Regions from separate parts of the Yersinia entomophaga genome, predicted to be linked through region 1. Evidence: predicted binding sites of a transcription regulator. Region 1 holds the regulator's gene; the other holds the start of a gene.

Region 1 (10,763 bases):
TGATTTCGCCGATCGTAAAATCGATGGACACGTAAAACGCACCGCTTCACGGCCATTGCCCAGTGGCGCTGTGAGCGAAAAAGAAAGCAAAATCCTGTTTGGCGTACTGGTGCTGATCTCGTTCGGGCTGGTTCTGACCTTAAACAGTATGACCATCTGGCTATCTCTGGTGGGGCTGGCACTGGCCTGGATTTATCCCTTTATGAAGCGGGTAACCAACTTGCCGCAGGTGGTGTTAGGCACGGCATTTGGCTGGTCGATTCCAATGGGTTTTGCCGCAGTAAGCGAAAGCCTGCCGCTGGTATGTTGGTTGTTGCTGTTGGCGAATATTTGCTGGACCGTCGCTTATGACACGCTGTATGCGATGGTAGATAGGGACGATGACCTAAAAATTGGCGTCAAATCCACGGCTATTCTATTCGGTCAGTATGACCGCCTCATCGTCGGGTTGCTGCAACTGGCTACGTTGTTATTGATGGTGATTATCGGTTATCTGATGCATTTAGGCGGGGCGTTCTATTGGTCCGTTTTATTAGCCGGCGCTCTATTTATTCATCAGCAGAAAATGATTGCTAAACGTCAGCGTGAACCTTGTTTCCAGGCTTTCCTGAATAATAATTACGTTGGTTTGGTTCTGTTCCTTGGGATTCTGTTGAGCTATTGGTCATTGAATTAAACCCCAAATGATACAAATAGAAAGGGCCAGATATTATCTGGCCCTTTGCTTATTCAGCTATCTGGAAATTATTCTGCTGGTTTATCTGGAGCAGGTAACTGATTTGTCTCGGCAGGCATACTGACGCTTTCAATCGTCAGCTTCACTTCCGGCGTCATCAGGTTGCTTAGCATATTGTAAACTTCCAGCGTATGTTCCTGCACCGCATCGCCAATATCGTTGATATAGCCTTCTTCGCGCAGAGTTGCAACCAGCGTGGAGAATACGGCCTTATCAAAGAATTCCGGCGCGTTAATACCATGCAGTACGGAAAGACGCTGCGCCATGATGCGACTCTCTTTCTCCAGCGCGCCCCGATTGATGCTTGGGTTTGCGCTGAGCAAAGAGAGCGTAATTGCGTAGCGTTGCAGAGTTTCACGCACGCCAGCGGCCAGCAGCTGCAACGGACGAATACGCGCTGGATTCAACACTAATTCATCGCCTTTATCGCAAATCAACTGTTGGCGCGCCAGTTCGTTAACCAGCGTATCCAGCGTTGGCGCAAGTTCTTCCTTGGTATAATGCAGGAAAAGCTCGGCTTTCAGCATTGGGTAAATCATACCGATCTTGCGTAATAACTCGGAACGAGTAATACGGCGATGGTACATCACCATGCTAGCAATCAGTGAAGGCAGCATCAGCAAGTGCTGAATATTATTACGGTAGTAAGTCATTAACACCGCCTGCTCACGTGGCAGGATTATGATGTCACCGATGTTGTCTTTCTCTACCTCGAACTTATTCATTTTCAACGCGTGGTTCAGCAACTCTTCCGGCGTTTTATCCGGTACGGTCACATCTTTGGCGTAAGGCACATTGCGTAGCAGTTGCAGGTAGCAATCGAGTTGCTCCAACAGTTGCTCGCGAGTCAATGAACGCTGACGCGATGCCAGCAGCGCGGTAGAACATAAGTTCATTGCGTTAGCCGCTGCGGCATTATTGATACGAACCATAATTTTAGCGGCTAAATCGTTAACCGCCGGAGTCAGCCAACTTGGGCGCTGAGCTTCGATTGGATCGATAGCATCACGCCAGTCTGGCACGTTGTTGTTGAGATAAGTAGTCAATGGCAAAGGTTCGCCAAAGTTCACATAGCCCTGACCCAAATTGCGAAGTTTGCGCAGACCGCGCAGCATTTGCATCAGGCTTTCTTTCTCTTTGGTCGCGCCGCGCAGTTCTTTGGCGTATGTCCCAACTTCCATTACGTGCTCGTAACCGATGTAAATTGGCACCAGAGTAATAGGGCGGGAGCCGCCGCGTAGCATGGCCTGTATTGTCATCGACAGGGTGCCAGTTTTGGGTTCCAGCAGCCGACCGGTGCGTGAACGGCCACCTTCCACAAAGTATTCAACGGAATAACCACGGGTGAATAGCTCACCTAGGTATTCACGGAACACGGTGGAATACAGCTTGTTGCCCTTAAAGGTACGGCGAATAAAGAAGGCACCTAAACGACGGAAAATCGGGCCAGCCGGCCAGAAGTTCAGGTTGATACCGGCAGCAATATGCGGCGGTACCAGGCCTTGATGATAAAGCACGTAGGACAGCAACAGATAGTCCATGTGGCTACGATGGCAGGGGACATACACGATTTCGTGGCCATCTTGTGCCAATTGGCGCACGCGCTCGGCGTTATGAACATTGATGCCCTGATACAGACGGTTCCAGGTCCAACTCAACACGCGATCGGATAAACGCACGGCTTCATAAGAGAAGTTTGCCGCAATCTCTTCCATCAAATTGATGGCATTTTGCTGCGCTTTTTCGTGGGAAATTTTCTTGGTACGCGCTTCATCAGCCACCGCTTTTTCGATAGCTTTTGACGCCAGCAGCTTTTTAAATAGCTCCTGACGTGCCGGCAGACTTGGGCCAACGGCAGCTAAACGCTGACGAGAGAAGTGCATACGCGCGACTCTGGCCAGCTTATGGGCGATGGTTTTGTCAGTGCCGTGCTCACTGGCCATGCGGCGCAGGGAAACGGTAGTCGAGAATCGCACAAAGCTATCGCGACCCAGCCACAGTACGGCAAAGAATTTTTGTACGCCGTTCAGTACGCGCAGATGTGGTGTACCGTGACCTTCCCGGCCCGGAGAGCGGCCAAACATTACTGATACCGGTAGCATCTGAATATCCAGCTCAGGATTATTGCGATGCAGATCCAGATAATCGTGGAATAATTTTACCGATTCCTGCTTCGGGGCATAATAGCGAAATACCCGTGGGCCATTATCGATGAAAACGTGACTTGGCAGCTGTGCACCGTCTATTTCCAGTGGAATCAACGGATCGGGAAGATCTTGTGCCAGGCACTGCGCTCGCAATGTCAGCAAATCAGCCTTAGAGTTATAAGGTAAAACATACAAAATTGGACGTGACGGGTCTAACCCCAGTTCAGTCACAGGATCTGCGGGGATTACCTTGCTTTTTACCAACAATTTAAGTGGTAAATTCAGTAACTTATAATATATTTTACGCCAACCTGACATAACAACGTGAAGCCTCTTGTTAGCAATTCGCCGCAAGGATACCAGAAACTCGTTTTGAGATCTGTGGTGATCAGACTGATGGAAGCAGCGAAACTATTATCAATCCAATAAAAAGGTACATAACTCATGGCTAATCAATCAACAGGACTAACCCGTATCTATAAAGCGGCAGGTTATTCTGTGAAAGGGTTAACCGCTGCTTGGAAAAATGAAGCCGCTTTCCGGCAGGAGGCCGTGGTGGCCGTCATCGCTATCATACTGGCCTTCTGGCTTGATGTGGGAGTCATAGAGCGAATTTTATTGATCGGATCTGTCGTCTTGGTGGTGGTGGTTGAAATTATCAACAGTGCGATTGAAGCGGTTGTTGACCGGATTGGCAGCGAGCTGCATGACCTTTCAGGTCGGGCAAAGGATATGGGGTCCGCCGCAGTGCTCATCACTATCCTGCTGGCGGTATTTATTTGGGCTACTGTGCTGTGGCAATACTTGAATTTGGCATAGTTCAGGGAAAGAGCAAATAGTGGTGAAGAACAATACAGCCATTAATCCCTGTTTTTATTCACTCTTCGGTTCCCAATAGGGGTTTGGCTGTATATACTCACAGCTAAACTGTATAAACAAACAGGGGGCGGAATGAAAGCACTTACTACCAGACAGCAACAGGTCTACGACTTGGTTCGCGATCACATCTCGCAAACGGGCATGCCACCGACACGTGCCGAGATCGCGCAGCGTCTGGGGTTCCGTTCGCCTAATGCCGCAGAAGAGCATCTAAAGGCGTTGGCGCGTAAAGGGGTGATTGAGATCGTCTCCGGCGCTTCTCGTGGTATTCGCCTATTAATGGAAGACGAAGAAGGCCTGCCGCTGATTGGCCGGGTTGCTGCGGGCGAACCGCTGTTAGCGCAGCAGCATATTGAAGGTCACTATAAAGTTGATCCTTCGCTGTTTAAGCCTAATGCTGATTTTCTGCTGCGGGTAAACGGTATGTCTATGAGAGATATCGGTATTCTGGACGGTGATTTGCTTGCGGTTCATAAAACTCAGGATGTGCGCAATGGGCAGGTTGTGGTGGCGCGTATTGATGATGAAGTTACTGTTAAGCGTCTGAAAAAACAAGGTAATATTGTTCAGTTGCTGCCTGAAAACAGTGAATTTCAGCCCATCGTCGTCGATCTGCGCGAGCAAACATTTACTATCGAAGGTTTAGCCGTTGGCGTTATCCGCAATGGCGACTGGATTTAACGAACCACGTATTCCTACCTGCGGTAGTTAGCGTTAATAGCAATTGATTTTATCCCTTAAATAAAGCCCCTTCATTGGGGTTTTATTATGTGTGCTACGACTCAAATAATCCTGTATCTCATCAGAAATGAAGGCATATATATTGGTTAATCACTCACATGACAGTGTTTTAGTAATATTGAGAACTATCCGATAATAACGAGTTACTTGCTGATTTAAATACAGAATAATATGAGGTTTTCTTAGCCTGCCTACTATTTCATTACTATTCCATAGTACTAATTTAGCCATCGGCAGAATGCTCTGCTATAGTTATTTCACGGTAAGAATAAGACAACGATTCAATTTAAGATTGTCTTATTAATTTACTGGTAATTATATTAGCCTATATATTAATAGGAATTAAATAAACTGAGCTAACAAAAGTTAACGGAGATATTATGAATAAAGATCAAGCCGACGGTAACTGGAAGCAGTTTAAAGGGAAAATTAAAGAGAAATGGGGCAAGCTGACGGATGATGACCTGAAGGTGATAGAAGGGAAACGCGAACAGCTGGTAGGTAAAATTCAGGAAAAATACGGTTATCAGAAGGAAGCTGCGGAAAAAGAAGTGAAAGCTTGGGAAGATCATACCAAATATCGCTGGTAACCTGAGTTGGTATTAATATATGAATATAAAACTTACCTCCCTCCACGGTGTTATTAAATGTGTCGATATTTTATAAATAGAGTTATTTATTAAAATATAATTTAATATCATCAAGTTTACATGTTTTATATTAAGATGTTGCAAGCACAAGGAGGTGCTGACACTTCCAGTGTTGGTTATAATTAATGTCAATCAATACAATGTTAATTAATACAGTGAGTCATGACGACAAACCATTTTTTATTTTATTTCTGCCGCCGTATGACGACAGAAATGATTTCTGCACCAGGGGTTACTTTTCCAAGGTTACTTTCTTTTTGCCACTAGACTATGGTCGTGATCGCAATGTTCATGGCTATCACAGGCTTCGACTTCGCCGCACGTGGCGCAAAGGCCGTGAGCCTCTACCACGCTGTGACGCAGCGCAAAACCTGATTGTTTCGCCAGCAAAGCTAAGGCTTCTTCAATACCAACGGTGGTTTTTTCCGTTACCAAACCGCAGCGATCGCAAATAAACAGCGCTGAGGTGTGCAGCGGCTCCTCAAAATGATGGCACAGCACATAGCTGTTTGCCGACTCAACTTTGTGTATAAATCCTTGTTCTAAAAGAAAATCCAAAGCGCGATAGACGGTTGGCGGCTTAGCCTGAGGCTCGGAAACCCGCAATAAATCCAGCAGATCATAAGCGCTGATTGCGCCCGGTTGCTGTGCCATCAGACGCAAAACTTCCAAACGTTGCGGAGTCAGCCGTACATTTCGTTGTTTACACAGGCTTTCGGCCTGAGCAAGCAGCTTTTCTTGGTTGATTGAAGTCATGATAATCGTCCCGCAACATTATTATTTGTGCAATTTTAACATATCTCCGCGTGATCGCCGATAGGCGCCGTGAGTTACCTCTATCCGCGTCACATTTCCGCATAGATCAATAGGTTAAGTCGTAAGATTATTGCGCTGGAATGCGTCCTTAGGTTCTATGGTATAATCCCGCATTCCAGCCCACTGATGATTTGCTATGCAACCAAAACAGCGGGAATTGACGTAATAACAACCGATGAAACTCACCGCACATGCACGAAAATCAGACTGTATCTAACGCCCAAACTGGTCATTCAGGCTACCCATTACAACGTTTCTCCGTCGCGCCGATGCTCGATTGGACGGATCGTCACTGCCGCTATTTCCACCGTTTGCTGACCAAACAGGCGCTGCTTTACACGGAAATGGTCACCACTGGTGCCATTATCCACGGCAAGGCTGATTATCTGGCTTACAGTGAGCAAGATCATCCGGTAGCGCTACAATTGGGCGGCAGCGATCCGCAGGCGTTAGCCCATTGCGCGAAACTAGCGGAACAGCGTGGTTATAACGAAATTAATCTGAATGTTGGTTGCCCTTCCGATCGGGTGCAAAACGGTCGCTTTGGTGCCTGTTTGATGGGGGAAGCGGAGCTGGTTGCCGATTGTGTTAAAGCGATGCGCGATGTGGTTTCCATACCGGTAACGGTTAAAACCCGAATCGGCATTGACGATCAGGACAGCTACGAGTTTTTGTGTGATTTCGTGCAGAAAGTCTCAGAGCAGGGCGGTTGCGATATGTTTACTATTCATGCGCGTAAAGCCTGGCTATCCGGTTTGAGTCCGAAGGAAAATCGTGAAGTGCCACCTCTGGATTATCCGCGAGTTTATCAGCTAAAGCGTGATTTCCCCGAGTTGACCATCGCCATCAACGGCGGCGTGAAAACCTTGGATGAAGCGAAAGAACACCTCAAATATCTCGATGGCGTGATGATTGGCCGCGAGGCATATCAAAATCCGAGTATTTTGACGCAGGTAGACCGCGAACTCTTCGATCCACAGGCGGCGATTACGGATAGTGTAGCGGCGGTAGAGGCTCTCTATCCCTACATTGAGCAAGAATTAGCGCGTGGGGCTTATTTAGGCCATATCACCCGACATATTCTGGGCATCTTCCAGGGCATTCCCGGTGCGCGTCAGTGGCGCCGCCATTTAAGCGAGAATGCTCATAAGCCTGGCGCCGATGTTTCCGTGGTAGAGAAAGCCTTATCATTAGTGAAACAGCCTCAACATAATTCACTATAAGTTAGTCAAAATGACCAAGCCCGTTATGTTCTTTAGCGGGCTACAATTGTTCATCTCTATTTAATTCAGTCAATTAGCCCTTATCTATAAGCTGGCACGCTTCTTGTAATACCCAATCAGCATTATCCAATATTTTGGATGATAACAATTATTGAGGAGCCAACCATGTTAGAGATTTTCTTTGTTATCGGTTTTTTCATCATGCTGATGGTGACCGGTATTTCCCTGCTGGGCATTTTAGGTGCTTTGCTGGTTGCGGCTGCTTTTATGATGGTCGGTGGGTTATTTGTGATGATGATTAAGTTATTACCGTGGCTGATTTTAGCCGTTGCGATTGTATGGATCTGGCGCGCTATGCAGAATCCGACTATTCGTCGCTACTAATATAATTGATGGAATATCGATCGGCTTCTGTCGGCTAAATGGCAGAAAGAACAAAATGTTAAGATAAGTTTTTCTTGTGTAAACCACATGAAATAAATGCAACTGAAGAAAAGTTGAACAGAGGTTTTGCGGTTGTGATCACAGCTTGAAACATTTATCCGCTAATTTGCGGTTAAAGCGTTTTTTTTGCCTGAACTGGCTGCTAGGATGCGAATCGATAGTTTCTTGTATCAATATTTTCATCTTCGCCGGGAATAACAATAGTGGCATAAGCCGCACTCTTTTCCGTCGGAATACACTGCTGTACCCCTACACTGTATCAATGCGTTATAAAAAAGGGTTCCTTTGCGGGAACCCTTTTTTACTGGCTGAAATCAGGATAATTGCCGAAAATAAACGTCAGTTAATCGTTAGTTTCCAGGAATGAGAAGGCTGGAGCCGGTGGTTTTCCTGCCTTCCAGCATCAGGTGCGCCCGTTGGGCTTGACTCAGTGGAAACTTCTGCTCTGGTGCTACATCGACGTTAATCGCGCCGCAGGCAATCAGTGAGAATAGCTCGCTGCTGGCCTGCTCAAGTTCCTGCCGATTGGTAACATACCAATTTAGCGATGGCCGAGTAACATAAAGTCCGCCTTTCTGGTTGAGAATACCTAAATCCACGCCGGTAACCGGGCCGGAAGCGTTACCGAAACTTACGAGTAAGCCGCGCTTTTGCAGGCTGCTGAGTGAATCAATCCAAGTGCTTTTTCCGACGGAATCATAAACAACCTTTACTTTTTCCCCTTGAGTCAGCTCGATAACCCGTTGCGAGATATTTTCTTTAGCGTAGTTTATTGTGGCCCAGGCTCCTGCCGCTTTTGCCAACTCGGCTTTTTCGTCAGAGCCTACGGTTCCAATCAGTCTGGCTCCCAGCGCTTTTGCCCATTGGCAGGCAATCAGCCCGACGCCACCGGCGGCAGCGTGAAACAGGAAGGTTTCTCCTGGTTTGATTTCGTAGGTTTGACGTAGCAAATATTGCACCGTCAACCCTTTCAGAAATGAGGCCGCTGCTTGCTCAAAAGAAATGTTATCTGGCAACAGAGCGATCTTTTCGGCTGGAACATTATGAATTTCACTGTAAGCACCAAGGGCTGATTGTGCATACACCACGCGATCACCTACTTTTAAAGTGCTCACCGCCGAACCGACCTTTTTGATAACTCCCGCCCCTTCGGTTCCCAAGCTGCTTGGAAGCTGGGCTGGCGGGTATAAACCGCTGCGGATGTAGGTATCAATATAGTTAATGCCGATGGCTTTATTTTCCACCTGCACCTCATGTTCTTCCGGATCCTTTGGCGTAAAATCAATATATTGCAACACATCGGGACCGCCGGTTGTGGAAAACTGAATACGCTTGGCCATGTGAAATCCTCATAATGGAAGTCATTTAACCCTACAGCTAAGATGTTGGCGGTTCCACCTTTATAACCATGAGGCTAATACCGATATGCGATAGCTAATTCAACGGGTATATAATTACTCGCTGCCTATCATCGCGTATACTGGGTCGTTATATTTTCTATTCTCAACCGGGTAAAGAACACTCTTCATGGCAGGAAAAAAACCAACCAACAATACGACAGAGCCACGAGACCGCCAGATGGAAGGGCTGAAACTCCCGCCTCATTCGCTGGAGGCAGAGCAGTCCGTGTTGGGCGGTTTGATGCTGGATAACGAACGCTGGGACAACGTTTCCGAACGAGTTACCAGCAACGATTTCTTCAGTCGCCCTCATCGCCGGATCTTTACTGAAATGCAACGCTTGCTGGAAATGAGCAAGCCGATCGACTTGATCACTCTTTCCGAATCATTGGAACAGAAAGGGGATCTGGAGTCCGTCGGCGGTTTTGCTTATCTGGCCGAGTTGTCAAAAAATACGCCAAGTGCGGCGAACATCGGCGCTTATGCCGATATTGTTCGTGAACGTGCAGTAGTACGCGAAATGATTTCGGTCGCAAACGAGATCGCTGATGCCGGTTACGATCCTCAAGGGCGTACCAGTGAAGATCTACTGGATCTGGCCGAATCCAAGGTATTCCAGATTGCGGAAAACCGCGTCAATAAAGATGAAGGTCCGAAAAGTATCGACCGGATTCTGGAAGATACCGTTGCGCGTATTGAGCAACTTTATCAGCGCCCGCATGATGGCGTGACCGGCGTTTCTACCGGCTATCAGGATTTGGATAAGAAAACCGCGGGTTTACAGAAATCAGATTTGATCATCGTGGCGGCGCGTCCGTCGATGGGTAAAACCACTTTCGCCATGAACCTTTGCGAAAACGCGGCAATGATGCAGGACAAACCGGTGCTTATCTTCAGTCTGGAGATGCCCGGAAACCAGATTATGATGCGTATGCTCGCGTCCCTGTCTCGCGTCGATCAAACCCGCATTCGTACCGGTCAGTTGGATGATGAGGATTGGGCGCGTATTTCCAGCACCATGGGTATTCTGCTGGAAAAACGCAATATGTATATTGATGACTCTTCGGGCCTGACGCCGACGGAAGTGCGCTCGCGAGCGCGGCGAATTTACCGTGAAAACGGTGGCCTGAGCATGATTATGATCGACTACCTGCAATTGATGCGGGTACCTGCGCTTTCTGATAACCGTACTTTGGAAATTGCGGAAATTTCTCGCTCCCTCAAGGCGTTGGCGAAAGAACTACAGGTACCGGTGGTGGCGCTTTCTCAGCTTAACCGAAGCCTGGAGCAGCGTGCCGATAAGCGGCCGGTGAACTCCGACTTACGTGAATCTGGCTCGATTGAGCAGGATGCCGACTTGATCATGTTTATTTATCGCGATGAGGTTTATCACGAAAATAGCGATATGAAGGGCATCGCAGAAATCATTTTGGGTAAACAACGTAATGGTCCGATCGGTTCGGTTCGTTTGACCTTCAACGGTCAGTGGTCGCGCTTTGATAATTATGCCGGTCCGCAATACGACGACGAATAATCCCCAGCGAATCTGGAGTTTTAAGGTAGTTAGTTAACGTTCATTTACATGAATTTCTTGCTTAATTCAGCTTATTGGGTGGTTCGTCTTCAATTGAGCTGAAGCTCCAATTTTCTTGGGTACATATTGATAATTAAGGATAGAAAATGAAAGCGGCAACCGCAGTAATCGACCGCCGCGCTCTGCGACATAA
Region 2 (10,763 bases), 1.8 Mb from region 1:
CCAGAGGTTAAAGCATTATCCTATTTACTTAGAAATCTGCGTGCCATTGACGCCCAGCTTGCTGGTATCGAATCAGAGCAAGTACTGGCCGAAGAAGCTAAGCCGGAAAATCGTCTGGCCGACGACCGTATTACCGGTTGGGGCGATATCTGGCTCCGAATCAGCCGCCACCTGACGCCGCAGTCAGCCCTATTTCGCCATGCGGTTCGCATGTCCGTAGTGCTCTGTATTGGTTACGCATTTATCCAATTCACCGGCATGCAGCACGGCTATTGGATTTTGCTGACTAGCCTGTTTGTCTGCCAGCCTAACTACAACGCCACCCGCCGCCGTTTAGCTCTTAGGATCATCGGAACCCTCGCTGGTATTCTGATCGGCTTACCTATTCTTTACTTTGTGCCTTCTCTGGAAGGGCAGTTGATTTTAATCGTCATTACCGGGGTACTGTTCTTTGCCTTCCGTAATGTGCAGTACGCCCACGCCACCATGTTTATTACCCTTTTGGTGTTACTGTGCTTCAACCTGTTAGGTGAAGGCTTTGAGGTCGCCATGCCACGTGTGATTGATACCTTACTCGGCTGCGGCATTGCCTGGGTCGCCGTTTCCTTTATCTGGCCAGATTGGAAATTCCGCCATCTGCCGGCGGTGGTGAACAAGACCTTCAACGCCAACTGCCGCTATCTGGACGCCATCCTGCTGCAATACCATCAGGGAAAGGACAACAGCCTGACCTATAGGATTGCCCGCCGCGATGCGCACAATAGCGATGCTGAGTTAGCTTCGGTTATTTCCAATATGTCCGCAGAGCCTAAGAATGACCGCAAAACACATGAGGCGGCATTCCGACTGCTGTGCCTGAATCACACCATGCTGAGCTACATCTCGGCGCTAGGCGCGCACCGCGAGAAACTGACCAATCCAGCCATTCTGGAGCTACTAAATGACGCTATCTGTTATGTAGAAGCGGCGCTTAGCGAAGAACCGGTGGACGATATCCGCATGAACAAAGCGCTGGCTGCCCTTTCGGCACGTAGCGCGCAATTCAGCCCCGATCCTGAAAGCAAAGAACCGCTGGTATTACAGCAGGTAGGATTGTTACTGGAACTGCTACCTGAGCTTGCCGTATTAAATAAACAAATTGGCCAGAGAAATTCGTAATTCATAAAAATAATGCGGTGATACTCACCTGCCAGTCACAGGTTGTTGATATTTTAGCGGCCTGTGACTCCCTTCACTCGGTTACGACTTAAAGGCATATCGCGTTACTCATCGTTGGTTGAACGTTCATCGCCTTCAGTTTTTATAACAAGCGCTGACCGGCATTCCTACATCATCGAACCATTCCATCAGCTCATTGCGAATTCGACGAGGTAAAACGGCATGATGATTGCCTGTAATAGCGCCGGCTAATGAGAGCAGGACATTGATCCCCAAGGACTTCCTCAAGGCCCTGAGCCTAAGATAAGTGCGTTTTGCTCCTTCACTCCTCAATTCATCCGCATTCTTTATACCGACTTTCCACAGTAAACGCTCAAGAGCAATGGTCACATTAGGCAAATCTTTCAGTCGATTGGTTTCCCTGCTTTTGGTAACGACATCTTCTTCTGCTCCTTGATAGGCCAATTGAGCAAATGCGGAAAGGTTGGATTCATCCTGCCATAACTCGGGCGTAATCCAGTAATAGCGCAACGTGACGGGAATGCCCCGTTTGGAATAAACCAAACAGCACATCCCGTAGGTTTTGAATGTGTATTCGGTACGTTCGTTTGCACGTAAATACATTTCGCCTTCAGAAACCAACGCAAACATGATGCCGTTAGCCAGCAAACCATACCCGCCAAATTGAGAACGAAATGTAATCGGGCCGAGAAAAGCAAAACGATCCTGAGCCTGGGCAATCCTTTTTTCTGATAAATGCTTCATCGCTACTCCTTTAGCAAATGATTAGCCTATAGTCCTAATTTTGATGCAATAAGTGTAAGAGGAACAACTAATTGCAAAAATACGCAATATAAATCGACTATCCAATTACAAAATTAATTTGCATTAAATTTCATCGCAAATTTGCGAAGCAGTTTGAAAAATTAGGTTGATCTTCCATCAAACACCCATTACTGTATATTCATACAGTATCACTACGGGCAGGAAATCACATGCGCACACATTCACTTAAACCTCATAATTCCAACAGTCATACTTTTGCTGCTAATACATTAGCAACAAGAACCATTTCCCCTGTGGGTAGCGGACTTATCAGTGAAATTGTTTATAGTGAGAATCAGTCCGCAGTGGTTCAACTGCTCGTTCCCCTGCTGCAACAATTGGGCAAACAATCCCGCTGGTTGCTATGGTTAACACCACAGCAGAAGCTTAGCCGTTTATGGCTTGAGAAATCCGGTTTACCCGTAGATAAAGTGGTGCAGCTAAGCCAGATAGATTCTTTATCTACCGTTGAAGCTATGGAAAAAGCGCTACAGACAGGAAATTACAGTGTGGTGCTCGGTTGGTTGCCTGATTTAACGGATGAAGACCGACTAAGGCTTCGCTTAGCTGCCGAGCAGGGAAATGCATATGGGTTCATTATGCGTCCGCAAAGTGACACAAAATCGAACCAAGGACAGTGTCCAACGCTAAAAATTCATTCTTATTTGTATCATTAAGTAAATTTAGGATTTATCCCATGAAATTTAACGTGAATTACATGGGAACCTCTGAATATCAGTGCAAAGCGAGTCATTACGCGGCTTGCAGCATAAAATATTGTTCTAAAAATGACCATTTTTATGCCAAAAGTGTTAAAAAACCTGCTCATTTTTGCTTTTTTTTCAGGCGGTTTATCACATCACACTTGTAACTTTCTCGCCACGTTGTAGACTTTACATCGCTAAGGTTGCTCTAAAACGCCAAATTAAACTGGCAGCGTGAATCAACGGGAGCGTTAAAACCTTAACGAAGAATTTTAACCAAGGGCTTGGCTTTACAAAAGCTCATTGCCTATTTGGATGATAACGAGGCGTAAAATGAAAAAGACAGCTATCGCATTAGCAGTGGCACTGGCTGGTTTCGCTACAGTAGCGCAAGCCGCACCGAAAGATAATACCTGGTACACCGGTGGTAAACTGGGCTGGTCTCAGTACCATGATGTCGGTACCGGCAGTGGTATCTACAACGAAAGCAACGACGGCCCAACTCACAAGGACCAACTGGGTGCAGGTGCGTTCGTAGGTTACCAAGCGAACCAATACCTTGGCTTCGAAATGGGATATGACTGGCTTGGCCGTATGCCTTACAAAGGCGACGTTACTAACGGCGCATTTAAAGCACAAGGCGTTCAGCTAGCCGCTAAACTGAGCTACCCAATTGCTCAGGATCTGGATCTGTACACTCGTCTGGGTGGTATGGTTTGGCGTGCAGACTCTAAAGCAAACGTGCCTAGCGAAAACTTCCACGCTAGCAACCACGACACTGGCGTTTCTCCGCTGGCAGCCGTTGGTCTTGAATACGCAGTAACCAAAAACTGGGCAACTCGCCTGGATTACCAATGGGTTAACAACATTGGTGATGCTGCTACCGTTGGTGCTCGTCCAGACAACGGCATGCTGAGCCTGGGTGTTTCTTACCGTTTCGGTCAAGATGACGCAGTCGCTCCAGTAGCTCCAGCTCCAGCTCCGGCTCCAGTTGTTGATACTAAGCGTTTCACTCTGAAATCTGACGTGCTGTTTGCTTTCAACAAAGCAACTCTGAAACCAGAAGGCCAGCAAGCTCTGGACCAACTGTACTCTCAGCTGAGCTCTATCGATCCTAAAGACGGTTCTGTTGTAGTTCTGGGCTTCGCTGACCGTATCGGTCAAGCTGCTCCTAACTTGAAACTGTCTGAAGCTCGCGCTCGCAGCGTTGTAGAGTACCTGGTATCTAAAGGTATCCCAGCAGACAAGATCTCTGCTCGTGGCATGGGTCAAGCTGATCCAGTTACAGGCAACACCTGTGACAACGTGAAACCACGTGCTGCACTGATCAACTGCTTGGCACCAGATCGTCGCGTAGAGATCGAAGTGAAAGGCATCAAAGAAGTTGTAACTCAGCCACAGGCTTAAGTTTACTTCTTAATAAAAACCCCGCATTGCGGGGTTTTTTTTTAACCGTTTTCGTCATCTAAAACCAAAAACCAGAATCGCAAGAAACGCCAACAAATAACGCCTGCTTCTCATTCAGTTTCTAATCGTCTTTACCCAAAATTGCCTGTAAATCTTGTTTCAGCGATGACATCTGATTGGCATATTTCTCTTTCCGTTCGGCATCTTCAATCAACATCACTACCGTTTCGGATAAAGTATGTCCTCTTCTGCGCGCCAATGCCGCCAAACGCTGCCAAACCAGGAATTCCAGATCGATAGATTTTTTGCGCGTATGCTGATGCTCGGCATTAAAATGGCGTTTACGTCTAGCCCTAATGGTTTGCTTCATCCGATTAGCCAAATCCGCATTCATATGCGCATCGATCCACTCAAGGACTTTAACCGGCTCGCTTTCCAGTTTCAGCAGTTGTTCAATCGCATCTTGAGCTGCGCTTTTTTCAACGTGGCGAGTGATAGGTTCACCTTCACGGTGTTTTTTCACCAGATAGGCCCATTTCCAACCGCTCTCAAGATTTTCCAATTGTTGATATTTCATCGTGATCTCTTCAGTGACCGCGTAACTTCAGTAAGCATAACAGCTTTATAGGAAATTTCCCCCTGCAAATCGCGTTCATTTTGGCTGTTTTTTGTACTTAAATATCAGGATGTCACACTCCTTGTCGACAACAGCCACTCTGCGTATATGCAGCCTGCGTTATTCTTGTATAATCGCCCTTTCCCTTTTTGACGATTGCATCTAACACTTTGACCAATAACCGACTTGAATGGCAGTCTTTGCTGCCAAACACAACGCCATATGAGGCGTTGTTTGCTACCGCCACTCAGTTGGCTCCCGTATCTTTTGCGGCATATCAGCCCCGGTTGGAAAATGGCCTGACGCTATTCTGTCACCCACTTTCCAAGCCGCGCTTTATGCTGATCAAGGCGCAAGAGAGTAGCGACTATCTCAACCTGCTCTCCCAGGCAATTAATGAGTTGCTGGCAAATGAAACGCCGACGCTAGCGGGCGGTGATTATCTGGTACATGGCCATCAAGTGAGCTGGCAGCCAGCTCAGCATGGCAATGAGGCTTTTGCTGCCAAATCTACCTGTTTATGTCAGGAATGGATTGAGCCAGAGCAATTATTTGGTTGCGTTAGAATCCATAAAGATACGGTCAGCTTGCAACCGGGGTTGGTCCATCAGGCCAACGGCGGCGTGCTGATTCTGTCGGTACGTTCCCTGCTGGCGCAGCCGTTAATGTGGCTACGCCTAAAGCAAATGGTGACTCAGCAGCGTTTCGAGTGGCTCTCTCCCGATGAAACCAAGCCTTTACCATTACATATTCCCTCTATGCCTCTCGATCTGCGTTTGGTTCTGGTTGGCGATCGCCTCGGTCTAGGGGATTTCCATGATATGGAACCGGAGCTGGGTGAGCTGGCCATTTACGGCGAGTTTGAAGCTGAATTGCCCCTGCTGGACGAAGAAGGCATGGCGCTGTGGTGCGGTTATATCAACGGGTTAGTACAGCAGAATAATTTGCCGCCTTTGTCCGCAGACGCTTGGCCAGTATTGTTTAAACAAGCCATTCGTCACAGTGGCGATCAGGGCAGTTTACCACTCTGCCCGCAATGGTTAACTCGCCAGTTAGCCGAAGCCGCCATGTATGCTGAAGAAGATGAAATTACCGGTAACTCGCTGGATGTAGCCGCAAATAATCGCGATTGGCGGCAGAATTATCTGGCCGAGCGGATGCAGGACGAAATCGAACTGGGCCAGATTCTGATCGACACCGAAGGTGCGGTTGTTGGCCAAATCAATGGTCTTTCGGTACTGGAATATCCTGGCCATCCGCGAGCCTTTGGCGAACCCGCGCGCATCAGCTGCGTGGCACATATGGGCGACGGCGAATTTGTCGACGTTGAACGCAAAGCCGAGTTAGGCGGTAATCTGCATGCTAAAGGCATGATGATTATGCAGGCATTCCTGAATGCGGAGCTGGAACTTGACCAGCCGATGCCATTCTCCGCATCAATCGTTTTTGAGCAATCATACGGTGAAATTGACGGCGACAGTGCCTCTTTGGCAGAGTTATGTGCATTGATCAGTGCTCTTTCACAACAGCCAATTAATCAACAAATTGCCGTGACCGGTTCTGTCGATCAGTTTGGGAATGTGCAACCTATTGGCGGCGTAAATGAAAAAATCGAAGGTTTCTTCGAGGTTTGTCAACGTCGTGGATTAACCGCTAGCCAAGGCGTGATTTTACCGAGCGCCAATGTGCGCCATCTCTGCCTGCACCCGTCAGTGGTTGAAGCAGTACAGAACGGGCAATTCCATCTGTGGGCCGTGGATTCCGTCACTGAAGCGTTACCACTTCTGACCGGCCTGCCTTATGCCGATGAACAACAAACCAGTTTGTTAGGTATAATTCAGGAAAGGATTGCCCAAATGAATCCACAGGATCGACGCCGACCTTGGCCATTACGCTGGCTCAACTGGTTTAACCAGGGCTGATCGGACTTGTTCAGCGTACAAGTGTACGCTAATCTGCGACCTTCAATAAAATAAGGCTTACTGAGAACATGGTAGATAAACGCGAATCCTATACAAAAGAAGACCTTGAGGCATCTGGCCGCGGCGAACTGTTTGGCGCCGGTGGACCACCATTGCCAGCAGGTAATATGTTAATGATGGACCGTATCGTGAAGATGACCGAAGACGGCGGTACTCATAACAAAGGTTATGTGGAAGCGGAACTGGATATCAATCCAGACCTATGGTTCTTCGGTTGCCACTTCATAGGCGATCCAGTGATGCCAGGTTGTCTCGGCCTCGATGCTATGTGGCAGTTAGTCGGCTTCTACCTCGGCTGGTTGGGTGGTGAAGGTAAAGGCCGTGCGCTGGGCGTAGGCGAAGTGAAATTTACCGGCCAGGTATTACCTGAAGCGAAGAAAGTAACGTACCGCATTAACTTCAAACGCGTCATTATGCGTAAACTGATTATGGGCGTCGCGGACGGCGAAGTATTGGTTGACGGTAAGGTGATTTATACCGCGACCGATCTGAAAGTGGGCTTGTTTAAAGACACTAACGCGTTCTAAACGTTTCTGCGCAGGGAGAGAGCATCTCAATCCCTGCGTAATCCAGTAAAGTGAAAACAGTGCCAGTCAAACGGCATTTTTTTGAACCATAGTTACTACTATAAATGTAGTGACTGACGTTTTGCTTCTCATTTTAGTTTTACTCGACTCGTGAGGTTACCGGCAGCTAATGCAACGAACCCATTTTGACGATATGCCCTGTCCGGTCGCCCGTTCCCTAGAGCGCGTTGGGGAGTGGTGGAGCATATTAATCCTCCGCGATGCTTTTCAGGGATTGTCGCGCTTTGACGAGTTTCAGAAAAGTTTACAGCTTTCGCCTACCATGCTAACTCGCCGACTGAAACATCTGGTCGCCAGTGGCATTCTAGACAAACATTTGTATCACGCCCGCCCCGCTCGCTATGAATATCGCCTGACTCAACGCGGAATCGATTTTTTTCCGGTATTGGTGGCAATGTTTGATTGGGGTAATAAGCATCTGGCTCCGGATGGGGCCGCAGTGATTCTGGTCGATCGCCACAGCGGTGAGCCGATTCAGCCCCAGTTGCTTGATCAACGGACCCAACGGCCTATCCTTTATCAGGATGTCACCATCGCCGCAGGCCCGGTAAGCAGTGATATCGTGAAGCGACGCCTTGCATTGATGCAAGAAAAGGCGTCTGCCCGTTCCATTGAATCCGAATAAGGAAATTGTATGAGTATGCGTCGCGTGGTGATTACCGGTATGGGCGTGATTTGCCCATTGGGAACAGGTCTCGAAATCGTCTGGCAGCGCTTGCTAGCCGGGCAATCAGGTATCCGCCGGTTGCCGGATGAGATCGTGGGAGAGCTGGCAACCAAAGTCGGTGGACAGGTTCCTACGCTGGCAGCAGATCCAGAAGGCGGTTTCGATCCCGACCGCGCCGTTTTACCGAAAGATCAAAAGAAAATGGACCGTTTTATCGAGTTTGCCATGGCTGCAGCCGATGAAGCCATTGCCCATTCAGGCTGGCAGGCAATCGCCGAAGATCAACAAGAGCGCACCGCGACCGTGATTGGTTCAGGTATTGGCGGATTCCCCGCGATTGCGCATGCGGTTCGCACCACCGACAGTCGCGGCCCCAAACGGCTGTCTCCTTTCACCATTCCGTCGTTTCTGGTCAATCTGGCCGCTGGCCACGTTTCCATTAAACACCATTTCAAAGGGCCAATCGGCGCGCCGGTTACCGCCTGTGCCGCAGGTGTTCAGGCCATTGGCGATGCGGTACGTATGATTCGCAACCACGAGGCCGACGTCGCACTGTGCGGCGGTGCCGAAGCGGCCATTGATAAAGTCAGCCTGGCCGGTTTTGCGGCGGCTCGCGCCCTTTCTCATGGTTTTAACGAACACCCGGAACAGGCATCACGGCCGTTCGATAGCGCTCGTGATGGTTTTGTAATGGGAGAAGGTGCTGGCCTGCTAGTGGTGGAAGAGTTAGAGCACGCTCTGGCTCGTGGCGCAACGCCGCTGGCGGAGATTGTGGGCTATGGTACCAGCGCTGATGCCTACCATATGACTTCCGGGGCGGAAGACGGTGACGGCGCTTACAAAGCGATGAAAATCGCATTACGGCAGGCGGGTGTGACTCCCGATCAGGTTCAGCACTTAAATGCTCATGCAACCTCAACGCCGGTAGGCGATCTGGGGGAAATCAACGCGATCAAGCACCTGTTTGGCACAAACAGTCAGCTAGCCGTCACCTCCACTAAATCAGCAACCGGCCACTTACTCGGAGGCGCGGGTGGCCTGGAAACGGTATTTACCGTACTGGCATTGCGAGACCAAATCGTTCCCGCCACCTTGAATCTGACCCATCCAGATCCTGCCAGTGCCGGATTGGATATTGTCAGCGACAAAGCTCGCCCTCACCAGATGACTTATGCGCTTTCTAACGGTTTTGGTTTTGGCGGGGTTAACGCCAGTATTTTGCTGAAACGTTGGCAGGGCTAGTTTTTTGTCGCGATAAGCAAGACTATGCTGAGTAGTCTTGTCTCTGAAATGAAAACCTCCGCCTAAAGCGGAGGTTATCCTCGAATCACAGGGAGCCGCTTAAGCGGTCACAGCCCTGTCAGCCATGGCTTGTCGCCACCCTCCTAGCCAATGAGACCGGGCGTCTAACGATTGGTAGGGACAAATTTCCCTTGAACGCCCTGAAATACCTGCCTGATATCCTCTTGATAATGCCCGTTCCAGACGATCTCTTTTCTGTCTCTTCATGCCTCTTATCCCTCATTTCTTGTCTGCTGGAAAGAAAACAGTGGCTGTTTTATGTACAACCACGATTAAGAAATAGTCCTTTTGACAGGGAAAATCAATGCGCAATATTCACGCCAATGTCACATTTGTGAGCTACGCCCGTTTAATTGACTAAGTGATTGATTTAAAGGGGAGAGATAACATTATGATTTTAAATAAAAAGCCCCTTGCCATGTCATCAGAATAATGAGAAGGAAAAGGGGCTTAGACTGAATTAGTACAAAATATTACTGAATACGTTGCAACTGAGTAGCGATGTTCTGAGCTTCCTGTTGCCAGCCTTGTGCCAACGTACGAATCAGCGCGTCATAGCCATCTTCGCTCTGCTTCACTTCCAGATCAAATGGCTGCTTAATCAGCTTGCCCTGATATTTCACCACCCAAACCCCTTTGACTATTGCCTTACCGTCAAAACGGCCATGGAAACCGGTCACCGTGACATTTAACACCGCCTGATCGCTGTCCAGTGGCTGAGCTGAAACCAGCCAGCCCGGCAATGCGCTGCTCAGGTTGGTAACCAGCGTTTGCTGTAATTGCTGATCCAACGGGCTGGCCCACAGATTGTTATTAGCAATGACATACTGCACATCATTCGTCTGATAAACCACGCCGGACGCGGCCAGATAATCCGCGACGCTGACATGTTCCAGCCACAGTTGCCGAGTCACACCTTGTGTGTCGCTGCTGACGGCAACCGGCGTACCTAACGCAGGTAACTGGTAGTAGGTTTTAGACGTGCTGCTGCTACAGGCGCTGAGTACCAGCGCCATAAATACCATCATCCATTTCATCATTTTTTGGCCTTCTTAGGCTGAGGGTCTTGGCTGCCGGCGGCTTCAAATACCAGCGCGTTACTCTTTTCATTCAGGGTACGCAGTACCGGTTGCAGTTCGCGTAATACCTGATCCAAACGTTGCATATCGCCGACCATTTTATTGTAGGCAGGTGAACCCGGCTGGAAGCCTTTCATGCTGCGATTCAGCTCGGTTAACGTTTTCTGAAGATCTTGCGGCAGATCTTTCATCGCCTGACTTGAGGTGATCTCGTTCAGCGACGCCAACGTTTTCTGGGTTTCACGCATGGTTCTCTGGCTTTCGGCCAGTGTCTGCGTGACTTCATGCAACATCGGCGTTAACGGCAGATTATTGATCTTATCCAGCGTCATCATGACTTTTTGCTGAATCTGCGCTAGCCCGCCGCTCACCGTTGGTATCAGAGAATAACCCGCTATGTCCTGCGGCCCTTTCCACGGTTTAGCATCCGGATAGA

What was found. Region 1 encodes LexA, which represses DNA repair genes until DNA is damaged. Its sites were predicted from a motif close to TNCTGTATGTACATACAGNA; they were not measured.
Region 2: a site for LexA is predicted at 2,113-2,132, ahead of sulA (SOS-induced cell division inhibitor SulA). Genes of this name have one in related genera too.

What each region holds. Positions count from the first base shown of each region.
Region 1 covers NZ_CP010029.1:2,392,158-2,402,920, reverse strand. The annotation lists gene ubiA (4-hydroxybenzoate octaprenyltransferase) at 1-676, shown strand, start outside; gene plsB (glycerol-3-phosphate 1-O-acyltransferase PlsB) at 745-3,201, opposite strand; gene PL78_RS11000 (diacylglycerol kinase) at 3,328-3,702, shown strand; gene lexA (transcriptional repressor LexA) at 3,835-4,443, shown strand; gene PL78_RS10990 (CsbD family protein) at 4,884-5,093, shown strand; gene zur (zinc uptake transcriptional repressor Zur) at 5,400-5,909, opposite strand; gene dusA (tRNA dihydrouridine(20/20a) synthase DusA) at 6,161-7,192, shown strand; gene pspG (envelope stress response protein PspG) at 7,358-7,576, shown strand; gene PL78_RS10970 (quinone oxidoreductase) at 7,987-8,976, opposite strand; gene dnaB (replicative DNA helicase) at 9,164-10,570, shown strand; gene alr (alanine racemase) at 10,717-10,763, shown strand, end outside.
Region 2 covers NZ_CP010029.1:610,325-621,087, reverse strand. The annotation lists gene yccS (YccS family putative transporter) at 1-1,158, shown strand, start outside; gene PL78_RS02865 (TfoX/Sxy family DNA transformation protein) at 1,294-1,923, opposite strand; gene sulA (SOS-induced cell division inhibitor SulA) at 2,154-2,660, shown strand; gene ompA (porin OmpA) at 3,021-4,094, shown strand; gene matP (macrodomain Ter protein MatP) at 4,216-4,671, opposite strand; gene PL78_RS02845 (AAA family ATPase) at 4,881-6,632, shown strand; gene fabA (bifunctional 3-hydroxydecanoyl-ACP dehydratase/trans-2-decenoyl-ACP isomerase) at 6,701-7,219, shown strand; gene PL78_RS02835 (winged helix-turn-helix transcriptional regulator) at 7,389-7,904, shown strand; gene fabF (beta-ketoacyl-ACP synthase II) at 7,914-9,188, shown strand; gene rmf (ribosome modulation factor) at 9,288-9,455, opposite strand; gene pqiC (membrane integrity-associated transporter subunit PqiC) at 9,722-10,288, opposite strand; gene pqiB (intermembrane transport protein PqiB) at 10,285-10,763, opposite strand, start outside.